One region of the Sphingomonas sp. 2SG genome, then DNA from elsewhere that is predicted to be linked to it. Evidence: predicted binding sites of a transcription regulator. Region 1 holds the regulator's gene; the other holds the start of a gene.

Evidence for each region. Region 1 encodes LexA, which represses DNA repair genes until DNA is damaged. Its sites were predicted from a motif close to GTTCCNCNCTTGTTCT; they were not measured.
Region 2: a site for LexA is predicted at 2,186-2,201, ahead of recA (recombinase RecA). Genes of this name have one in related genera too.

Annotation. Positions count from the first base shown of each region.
Region 1 covers NZ_SCMZ01000001.1:162,840-167,474, forward strand. The annotation lists gene FFS23_RS00730 (ComEC/Rec2 family competence protein) at 1-1,726, shown strand, start outside; gene lexA (transcriptional repressor LexA) at 1,928-2,611, opposite strand; gene FFS23_RS00740 (molybdopterin molybdotransferase MoeA) at 2,670-3,851, opposite strand; gene moaC (cyclic pyranopterin monophosphate synthase MoaC) at 3,856-4,323, opposite strand; gene trpC (indole-3-glycerol phosphate synthase TrpC) at 4,320-4,635, opposite strand, start outside.
Region 2 covers NZ_SCMZ01000026.1:54,215-58,849, reverse strand. The annotation lists partial or broken gene FFS23_RS12130 (tetratricopeptide repeat protein) at 1-1,287, shown strand, start outside; gene FFS23_RS12125 (4-(cytidine 5'-diphospho)-2-C-methyl-D-erythritol kinase) at 1,284-2,117, shown strand; gene recA (recombinase RecA) at 2,278-3,351, shown strand; gene FFS23_RS12115 (class I SAM-dependent methyltransferase) at 3,448-4,275, shown strand; gene FFS23_RS12110 (glutathione S-transferase family protein) at 4,272-4,635, shown strand, end outside.

The sequences.
Region 1 (4,635 bases):
CGGCCAGGGCCTGCCGACGCGGCTGCGGGTCAATCTCGCCGCGGCGGACGTACCGGCGGACCTGGGGGCGGGTGCGGTCGTCCGGCTGCGGGCGCGACTGATGCCGCCGCCCGACGCCGCGGTGCCCGGCGCCTATGATTTCGCACGGGTGGCGTGGTTCGCGGGTATCGGCGCGACCGGGCGTGGTTTCGCGCCGGTGACGGTGATCCGGCCCGCCCCGGCGGGGGGTGGCCTGCGGACGCGGCTGACCGATCATATCACCGCCCGGCTGGACGGCAGCCGCGGCGGGATCGCGGCCGCGCTTGCCACCGGTGACGAGGGTGCGATCACCCCGGACGATTCGGAAGCGATGCGCCGTGCCGGCCTCGCGCATCTCTTGTCGGTCAGCGGGTTGCACATCACCGCAGCCGTCGGTGCGACGATGCTGCTGGTCATGCGGCTGCTCGCCTTGTGGCCGTGGCTGGCGATCCGCGTCCGGTTGCCGCTGGTCGCGGCGGCGGCAGGAGCGCTGGCGGCGATCGGCTATACCTGGCTCACTGGCAGTCAGGTGCCGACGATCCGATCCTGCGTCGCATCGCTGCTGGTGCTGGGGGCACTGGTGCTCGGGCGCGAGGCGGTGACGTTGCGGCTGGTCGCCGCGGGCGCGATGACGGTGCTGCTCGTCTGGCCGGAGGCGATGACCGGCGCGAGCTTCCAACTGTCCTTCGCGGCGATCGCGGCGATCGTCGCGCTGCACGAGCATCCGCGTATCGAATCGTGGTTCGCGCCGCGCGAGGAGGGGCGAATGGCTCGCGTACTGCGGTCGCTGGTGTCGCTGCTGCTCACCGGGCTGGTCGTCGAGGCGGCGCTGATGCCGATCGCGGTCTATCATTTCCACAAAGCGGGGCTCTACGGCGCGGCGGCGAACATCGTTGCGATCCCGCTCACCACCTTCGTGGTGATGCCGCTGGAGGCGCTGGCTTTATTGCTCGACGCCGCGGGCTGCGGCGGGCCGGTCTGGTGGGCGACCGACCTTGCCCTGCGCGTGTTGCTGATCCTCGCCCATGCCGTCGCCGCGGCGCCGGGATCGTCGCTTGCGCTGCCGTCGATGCCGGCGGCGGCATTCGCGCTTCTCGTGGCCGGGGGATTGTGGTTGGCCCTGTGGCGGACGCGATGGCGGCGGCTCGGCGTGGTACCGCTCGTTATCGGGGCGGGCTGGACGTGGCTGACGCCCGCGCCCGACCTGCTGGTGACGGGCGACGGGCGGCATATGGCGGTGCGTGTCGGCGGCGGGCTGGCGCTGCTGCGTGATCGGGCTGGGGACTATACGCGGGACATGCTCGCCGAAAATGGCGGCGCCGACGCGGGGATGCTATTGGGGGAGCAGGCGGCGGCGCGCTGCACGCGCGATGCCTGTGCGGTCGATGTGGATGCGGGCGGGCGGCGCTGGCGGGTGCTGGCGACGCGGAGCCTGTATCCGGTAAACCGCGACGAGCTCGCGACGGCCTGCGCGCGAGCGGATGTGGTGGTGAGCGAACGCCATCTGCCGCGGGCGTGCCGGCCGCGCTGGCTCCGGCTGGACGCACCGATGCTGCGGCGGACCGGCGGGGTCGCGGTGACCTTCGCGGGTGGCGAGGTGCGGACGGTGCGACGCGACGGGGATGCGCATCCGTGGTTCGCTGCCGTGCGGGTCATGCCGGCGGTGACGGGCGAGCACCATAGAAAGCGTCGATGGGGTGCCCCGTGAAAGTCCGCCAGTGCTCCTGCGGACGCAGGAGTCCAGAGCCAAGCAGAACAACGGCGTATGGCGTTCCGGGCTCCTGGGCTCCTGCTTTCGCAGGAGCACTGGGATGACGTTCGCAGAGGTCTCGAACAAGTCCGGGGTGACCGAGAGAGGGTGGAAAGCGTTCGGCCTACATGGAGGCCCATATGCGATCCCGCCGGCGGCTCAATCGTAGCGGCGCAGGATGCCCGACAATTTGCCTTGCACGCGGACGTGCGAGGGCACGTAGCGTTGCGGTTCATAGGCGCGGTTGGCCGGATCGAGCCGGACCATCGCGCCCTCGCGACGGAAGTATTTGAGCGTAGCCTCGCTGTCGTCGATCAGCGCGACGACGATCTCGCCGTCGCGGGCGACTTCGGTCCGGCGGATCAGCGCATAATCGCCGTCGAGGATACCCGCCTCGACCATCGAATCACCCGATACTTCCAACGCATAATGTTCGCCCGAACCGAGCAAAGCGGCCGGCACCGCGAGCATCGAGCTTCCCTCGAACGCCTCGATCGGCACGCCGGCGGCGATGCGGCCGTGCAGCGGGATCTCGATGACGTCGTTAGCCGGCGTCGCCGCGGGGCGGACGTTGCCGGTCTTGGCAGGGGGCGCGGCCGGAGCTGCCGGCGCGGGCTTGCGTTCCGACCGTTCCGGCATGCGCAGCACTTCGAGCGCGCGGGCGCGGTTTGGCAGGCGGCGGATGAAATGCCGTTCCTCGAGCGCGCTGATCAGGCGGTGGACGCCCGATTTGGATTTCAGGTCAAGCGCTTCTTTCATCTCCTCGAACGAGGGCGAGATGCCGGTTTCTTCCAGCCGGTCGTTGATGAAGCAAACGAGCTCGTGTTGCTTGCGCGTGAGCATGAGCGGACCTTCCCCGTCGGAACAGACGCGGAACTTCTAGGGAACAGGATGGCGCCCGTCAAGCGATGACGAGGATTTCTGCCGAGTCGCCCGCACTGGCGGCAGGCGCGTCCACCGGCCGCACGATCAGGCAGTGCGAGCGGGCGAGCGTGAGGAGCATCGAACTGTCCTGGATGGTCGAGGCAAAGGCGCGACCGTCGCGCAGCTCGGCGCGCAGATAGTCGGTGCGCGGCCCGTTCGCGGGCAGGTCCTCGCCGAGGATGGTCATCGTCGTGCGCGGTAGCGGGTCGGCGGCGCCGGCGAGGTGCGCGACCAGCGGTTTGACGAACAGCAACGCGGTGACGAACGCGGACACCGGATTACCGGGCAGGCCGAGCAGGATCGTGTCGCCGAGCCGGCCCGCCATCATCGGCTTGCCGGGGCGCAGCGCGATCCGCCAGAAGTCGATGCTGCCGCCGGCCGCCTCGAGCGCCGGGCGGACGAGATCGTGGTCGCCGACCGAAGCGCCGCCGGTGGTGACGAGCAAATCGGCTTCGACACCGGCGAAGGCGTCCCGCAACGTGGCGAGATCGTCGGGGAGGATGCCGAGATCGATCAACTCGATCGGCAGGTCGGCGAGCAGCGCCGCCAGCATCGCGCGGTTCGATTCGGGCAGCACGTCGGGCGAGGCGCCGCTGCCGGGCTCGACCAGTTCGTCGCCGGTCGCGCAGATCGCGACCCGCACGCGGCGGTGGACGGCGATCGTCGCCACCCCGCCGGTCGCCGCGACCGCGATCCGCGCGGCGGTCAGCCGCTCGCCCTGCGCGATCAGCCGGTCACCGGTGGTGAAATCGAGGCCGCGGCGGCGGGTGTTGCGGCCGTGCGTCGGCGGACCTTCGCCGGTCAGTCGGATTGCCGTGCCGTCGGCGGCGACTTCCTCCTGGATCATCACCGTGTCGGCGCCCGCGGGCATCGCCGCGCCGGTGAAGATCCGAACCGTTTCGCCCGGGCCGACCGCGCCGGCGAAGGGGCGGCCGGCGGCGCTTTCGCCGATCAACGTCCAGGGACCGGGGAGGTCGGCGAAGCGGATGGCATAGCCGTCCATCGCCGACAGATCGGTCGCCGGCTGCGTCCGGTGGGCGCCGACGTCGGCGGCGGCCCAGCGTCCGTGCGCCTGAGCGAGCGGCACCTCTTCGACGGCGACCGGGGCCGCCGAGGTGAACAGGCGGGCTTGCGCCTCGGCGATCGGCAAGAGCGCCATGGCGTCAGGCGCGCCAGTCGCCGGACTTGCCGCCGGCCTTTTCGAGCAGGCGGATGCCGGTGATCGTCATGCCGCGGTCCATCGCCTTCGCCATGTCGTAGACGGTCAGCAGCGCGACCGAGACGGCGGTGAGCGCCTCCATCTCGACGCCGGTCTTGCCGTCGGTCGCGGCGAGCGCGGTGGCGGTGATGCCGGTGTCGTCGAGCACCAGATCGAGCGTGACGCGGGTGAGGGGGAGAGGATGGCAGAGCGGGATGAGCTCGGCGGTCTTCTTCGCCGCCATGATGCCGGCGACGCGGGCGACGGCGAGCACGTCGCCCTTCTTCGCCGCACCGTCGCGGATCGCGGCGAGCGCATCCGCGGCGACCGCGATATGGCCGGTGGCGACGGCGCGGCGGCTGGTCACCGCCTTGTCGCCGACATCGACCATATGCGCGGCGCCATCGGCGTCGAGATGGGTGAGGCCGCTCATCCGATCATCGCGCGGGTCGCGGCCTCGACGTCGTCGGCGCGCATCAGCGCCTCGCCGATCAGGAAGCAGTGCACGCCATGTGCGGCCATCGCGTCGAGATCGGCGCGCGTTTCGAGCCCGCTCTCCGCGACGAAGGTGCAGCCCTCGGGCGCCTTGTCGACGAGTTCGTAGGTGCGGGCGAAATCGACGGTGAAATCGCGCAGGTCGCGGTTGTTGACGCCGATCAGTCGCGACTTGAGCTTGAGCGCGCGGTCGAGTTCGTGCGCGTCGTGCACCTCGACCAGCACGTCCATGCCGCAGTCGCGCGCCGAT
Region 2 (4,635 bases), on a different contig from region 1:
CTCGCCGTCGCCGCGGCGAAGCAGGACGTCGCCGGCGCGACCGCGGCGACCGATGCGCTCGCCGCGACGCCGCTGGCGGTGCTGGTGCCGTCGCTGCGCGCGTGGATCGCGTTCGCGCAGGGGAACGATCCCGCGCCGCAGATCGCCAAAGCGGGCAAGGACCCGGTCAGCCAGCGGCTGACCGCCGAGACCGCGGCGCTGCTCCAGATCGCCCGCGGCGATACCGCACGGGGGCTGGCCACCATCCAGGCGCTGCGCGAGACGGGGTCGCCGGTCGACCTGCGCCTGTCCGCCGGCCAGTTGCTGTTCGGTCGCGGCGAGACCGATCGGGCGCGCGCGCTGCTCGCCGGCGGCGATCCGGGGTTCGCGGCGGTGCGGGCCGGCGACGCCGCGCAGCCGACGCTGGGGTTCGGCGTGTCGCGGTTGCTCGGGCGGATCGCCGGCGACCTCGCCGATCAGGACGCCACCGACCTGTCGATCGCGCTCGCGCGCACCGCGGTGATCGCTTATCCCGCCAACGACCGCGCCCGGCTGCTGCTCGCCGCCGCGCTCGCCAAGGACAAAGCGATCCCGCGCGCGCTGGCGACGCTCGACGGCATCGCGCCCGCCAGTCCCTATGCGGCGACCGCCGGCGCGACGCGGATCAGCATCCTGACCACCGCCGGCCGCCCCGCCGACGCGCTGGCGCTCGCCCGCAGCGGTGCCGAGCGGGCAGGGGCGGGCGAGAGCGACTGGCAGACCTATGCCGACCAGCTCAGCGCGATGAACCGTCATCGCGAGGCGGCGGACTGGTATCGCCGCGTCGTTGACGCCGATCCGACCGCGTGGAGCGCATGGCTGCAATATGGCGGCGCGCTCGAACAGGCGGGCGACTGGCCGGCGGGGCGCGTCGCCCTGCAGAAAGCGGTGGCGATCGCGCCGCGCGAGCCGCTCGCGCTCAACTATCTCGGCTATGCGCAGGCGGAGCGGCGGGTCGACGTGCCGCAGTCGATCGCGATGCTCGAACGCGCGCATGCGTTGAAGCCCGACGATGCCTCGATCGCCGATTCGCTCGGCTGGGCCTATTTCATCGGTGGCGACGTCACGCGCGCGCAGCCGCTGATCGAAAGCGCCGCCGCGGGCGATCCGGTCAACGCCGAGATCGGCGAGCATCTCGGCGACCTCTATTGGACCCGCGGCCGCCGCTACGAGGCGCGCTACGCTTGGCGCGCCGCGGCGCTGACCGCGTCGGCCGACGATGCGACGCGGCTCGCCGCCAAGGCGGTGCAGGGGCTGCCGCGCAAATGATCGTCGAGCCGGCGCCTGCCAAGATCAACCTCGCGCTCCACGTCCGTCGTCGTCGTTCCGACGGCTATCACGAGCTGGAGACGCTGTTCGTCTTCGCCGCCGATGGCGATAGCGTGACGGTGGTGCCCGACGCGACCGACCGGTTCGCGATCACCGGGCCGTTCGCCGCCGCGCTCGCCGGTGCTGCGGAGGCGGACAATCTGGTGATCCGCGCCGCGCACGCCTTTCGCGCGGCCTTCGATATCGCGCAGCCGCATGCGATCACGCTCGACAAGCATCTGCCGATCGCCTCGGGAATCGGCGGCGGATCGACCGATGCGGCGGCGACGCTGCGGGCGCTCGCCGGGCTGCACGGCATTGCGCCCGACGACCCGCGGCTGTTCGTCATCGCCGAGGCGCTTGGTGCCGACGTCCCCGCCTGCCTGCTCGGCCGCGCGACGCTCGGCACGGGGAAGGGCGAGGCGTTGCTGCCGGTCGACGGGCTGGCGGGCATGCCGCTGCTGCTGGTCAATCCCGGCGTCGCGGTGAGCACCGCGGCGGTGTTCGCGAGATGGGATGGCGTGGACCGCGGCGGCATCGCCGCCGACGGCGATCTGCTCGCGCGTGCGCTGGTCGGGCGCAACGACCTGCAGGCGCCGGCGGTGGCGATCGCGCCGGCGATCGCCGCGGTGCTGACGCTGCTCGACGCGGCGGCGGGTGTGCGTCTGGCGCGGATGTCGGGCAGCGGTGCGACCTGTTTCGCGCTGTTCGAGTCGGTCGCGGCACGCGACGCCGCGGCGGCGCGCGCAGGCGCCGAGGGGTGGTGGACGCTGGCGACGACGCTGACCTGAGCCCGTTCTTCGCGGACGCCTTGCCTGCGCTGAATGGCGAAACACCCACAATCCTGCCGCGGCTTAGCGTTCCCCTCTTGTTCCAAGAGAACAAACGCCGTACATAGCGAAACAGACGCGTTGCCCCGGTGGCGCGCTTGCTCTAGCGAGGAACCTCCCGATGGCCGCCAATCTGAAAGTGATCGACACCGGCATGGCAACCGCATCCACCGACCGGCAGAAGGCGCTCGACGCCGCGCTGGCCCAGATCGACCGCGCCTTCGGCAAGGGCTCGGCAATGAAGCTCGGCGCGAAACAGTCGATGGAGGTCGAGACGATCTCCACCGGTTCGCTCGGTCTCGATATCGCGCTCGGCGTCGGCGGCCTGCCGCGCGGCCGCGTGATCGAGGTCTATGGCCCCGAATCGTCGGGCAAGACGACGCTCGCGCTGCACGTCATCGCCGAGGCGCAGAAGGGCGGCGGCACCGCCGCCTTCGTCGACGCCGAACATGCGCTCGATCCCGTCTATGCCAAGAAGCTCGGCGTCAACATCGACGAGCTGATCGTGTCGCAGCCTGACACCGGCGAACAGGCGCTCGAGATCGTCGACACGCTCGTCCGCTCGAACGCGATCGACGTGCTGGTGGTCGATTCGGTCGCCGCGCTCGTGCCGCGTGCGGAAATCGAGGGCGAGATGGGCGACAGCCACGTCGGCCTGCAGGCGCGTCTGATGTCGCAGTCGCTGCGCAAGCTGACCGGTTCGATCAGCCGCTCGCGCTGCATGGTGATCTTCATCAACCAGCTGCGCATGAAGATCGGCGTGATGTACGGCAATCCGGAGACGACGACGGGCGGCAACGCGCTGAAATTCTACGCCTCGGTCCGTCTCGACATCCGCCGCACCGGCGCGATCAAGGACAAGGAAGAGGTCACCGGCAACGCCACCCGCGTCAAGGTCGTCAAGAACAAGGTCGCGCCGCCGTTCAAGCAGGTCGAATTCGACATCATGTACGGCGAGGGCATCTCCAAGATCGGCGAGATCCTCGATCTCGGCGTCAAGGCCGGGCTGGTCGAGAAATCGGGTGCGTGGTTCAGCTACGACAGCGTCCGCATCGGCCAGGGCCGCGAGAATTCGAAGACCTATTTGCGCGAGCATCCCGAAATGGCCGACCGCCTCGAAAAGGCGATCCGTCAGCGCACCGAAAAGGTCGCCGAGGAGATGATGGCCGGACCGGAAGCCGACGACGACATCTGATGCCGGCGCATCGATAAGCACGAAACGAGAGGCTCGCCGGCAACGGCGGGCCTCTTTTGCTTGGCGAAGGACGCCACCCCTCTCCGGAGACTGCCGATGACCACCCATATCGACTGGATCGGCCGCGTCGGCACCGTCTGGGCGGAGGAATGGCGCCGGACCGAGCGCGCCTTCGCCGATCTCGCTCCACGGCTCGACGCCGCGATCCTCGCCGCCGCGCCGGCCGGCGCGATCAATGCGCTCGACATCGGCTGCGGCGCCGGTGCCACCGCCGCCGCGCTCGCCGCGGCACGCCGCGACGCGCGAGTCACCGGGGCCGATCTGTCACCCGACCTCGTCGCCGTCGCCGAGGCGCACCATGCGCGCGCCAACCTCAGCTTCCGCACCGCCGACGCATTGGTCGCCGCTGCCGGGCTCGCGCCGCTCGACCTGATCGTTTCGCGCCACGGCGTCATGTTCTTCGCCGATCCCGTCGCCGCCTTCACCCGTCTTGCTGCCGCGACCCGGCCCGGTGGCCGCTTGGTGTTCAGCTGCTTCGCCGCCGTCGCCGACAATCCCTGGGCGACGCTGATCACCCCCGCGCCGCAACGCTCGGCCAGCTACGTGCCCGGCCCCTTCGCCTTCGCCGATCCGGAGGCGGGCGCTGCGGTCCTCGCCGCCGCCGGCTGGGCCGACGCGACCGCCGTTCTCACCCGCTTCAGCTATCGCGTCGGCGCGGGGGAGGAGGCGGTAGAGGAGGCTGTCGCCTTCCTCACCCGCATCGGACCTGCCGCCTCCCGGCTCCGCGATGCCGCCGCGGAAGACCGGCCGGCGCTTCTCGCCCGCCTGCGCGCGGCGCTGACGGCGCAACGAAATGGCCCTGTCGTGGATTTCCCTGCGGCGGCCTGGCTATGGACCGCCCGCGCGACAGGGGAGACCGTATGATCATCGTCCACCATCTCGAGAACAGCCGCTCGCAGCGGATTTTGTGGATGCTCGAGGAATTGGGCCTCGATTATCAGATCAAGCGGTATCAGCGCGATCCCAAGACGATGCTGGCGCCGCCCGAGCTGAAGCGCGTCCACCCGCTCGGCAAGTCGCCGGTGATCGAGGATCTCGACGCCAATGGCGGCCGGGTGATCGCGGAGACCGGTGCGATCGTCGAATATCTCGTCGAGAAGGCGGACGGCCGGCTCGGGCCGCCGGCGCATCGCGAATCGGTGCTGCGCTACCGCTTCTGGCTCCATTATGCCGAGGGCTCGATGATGCCGCCGCTGCTGCTCAAGCTGGTGCTCGGGCGCATCC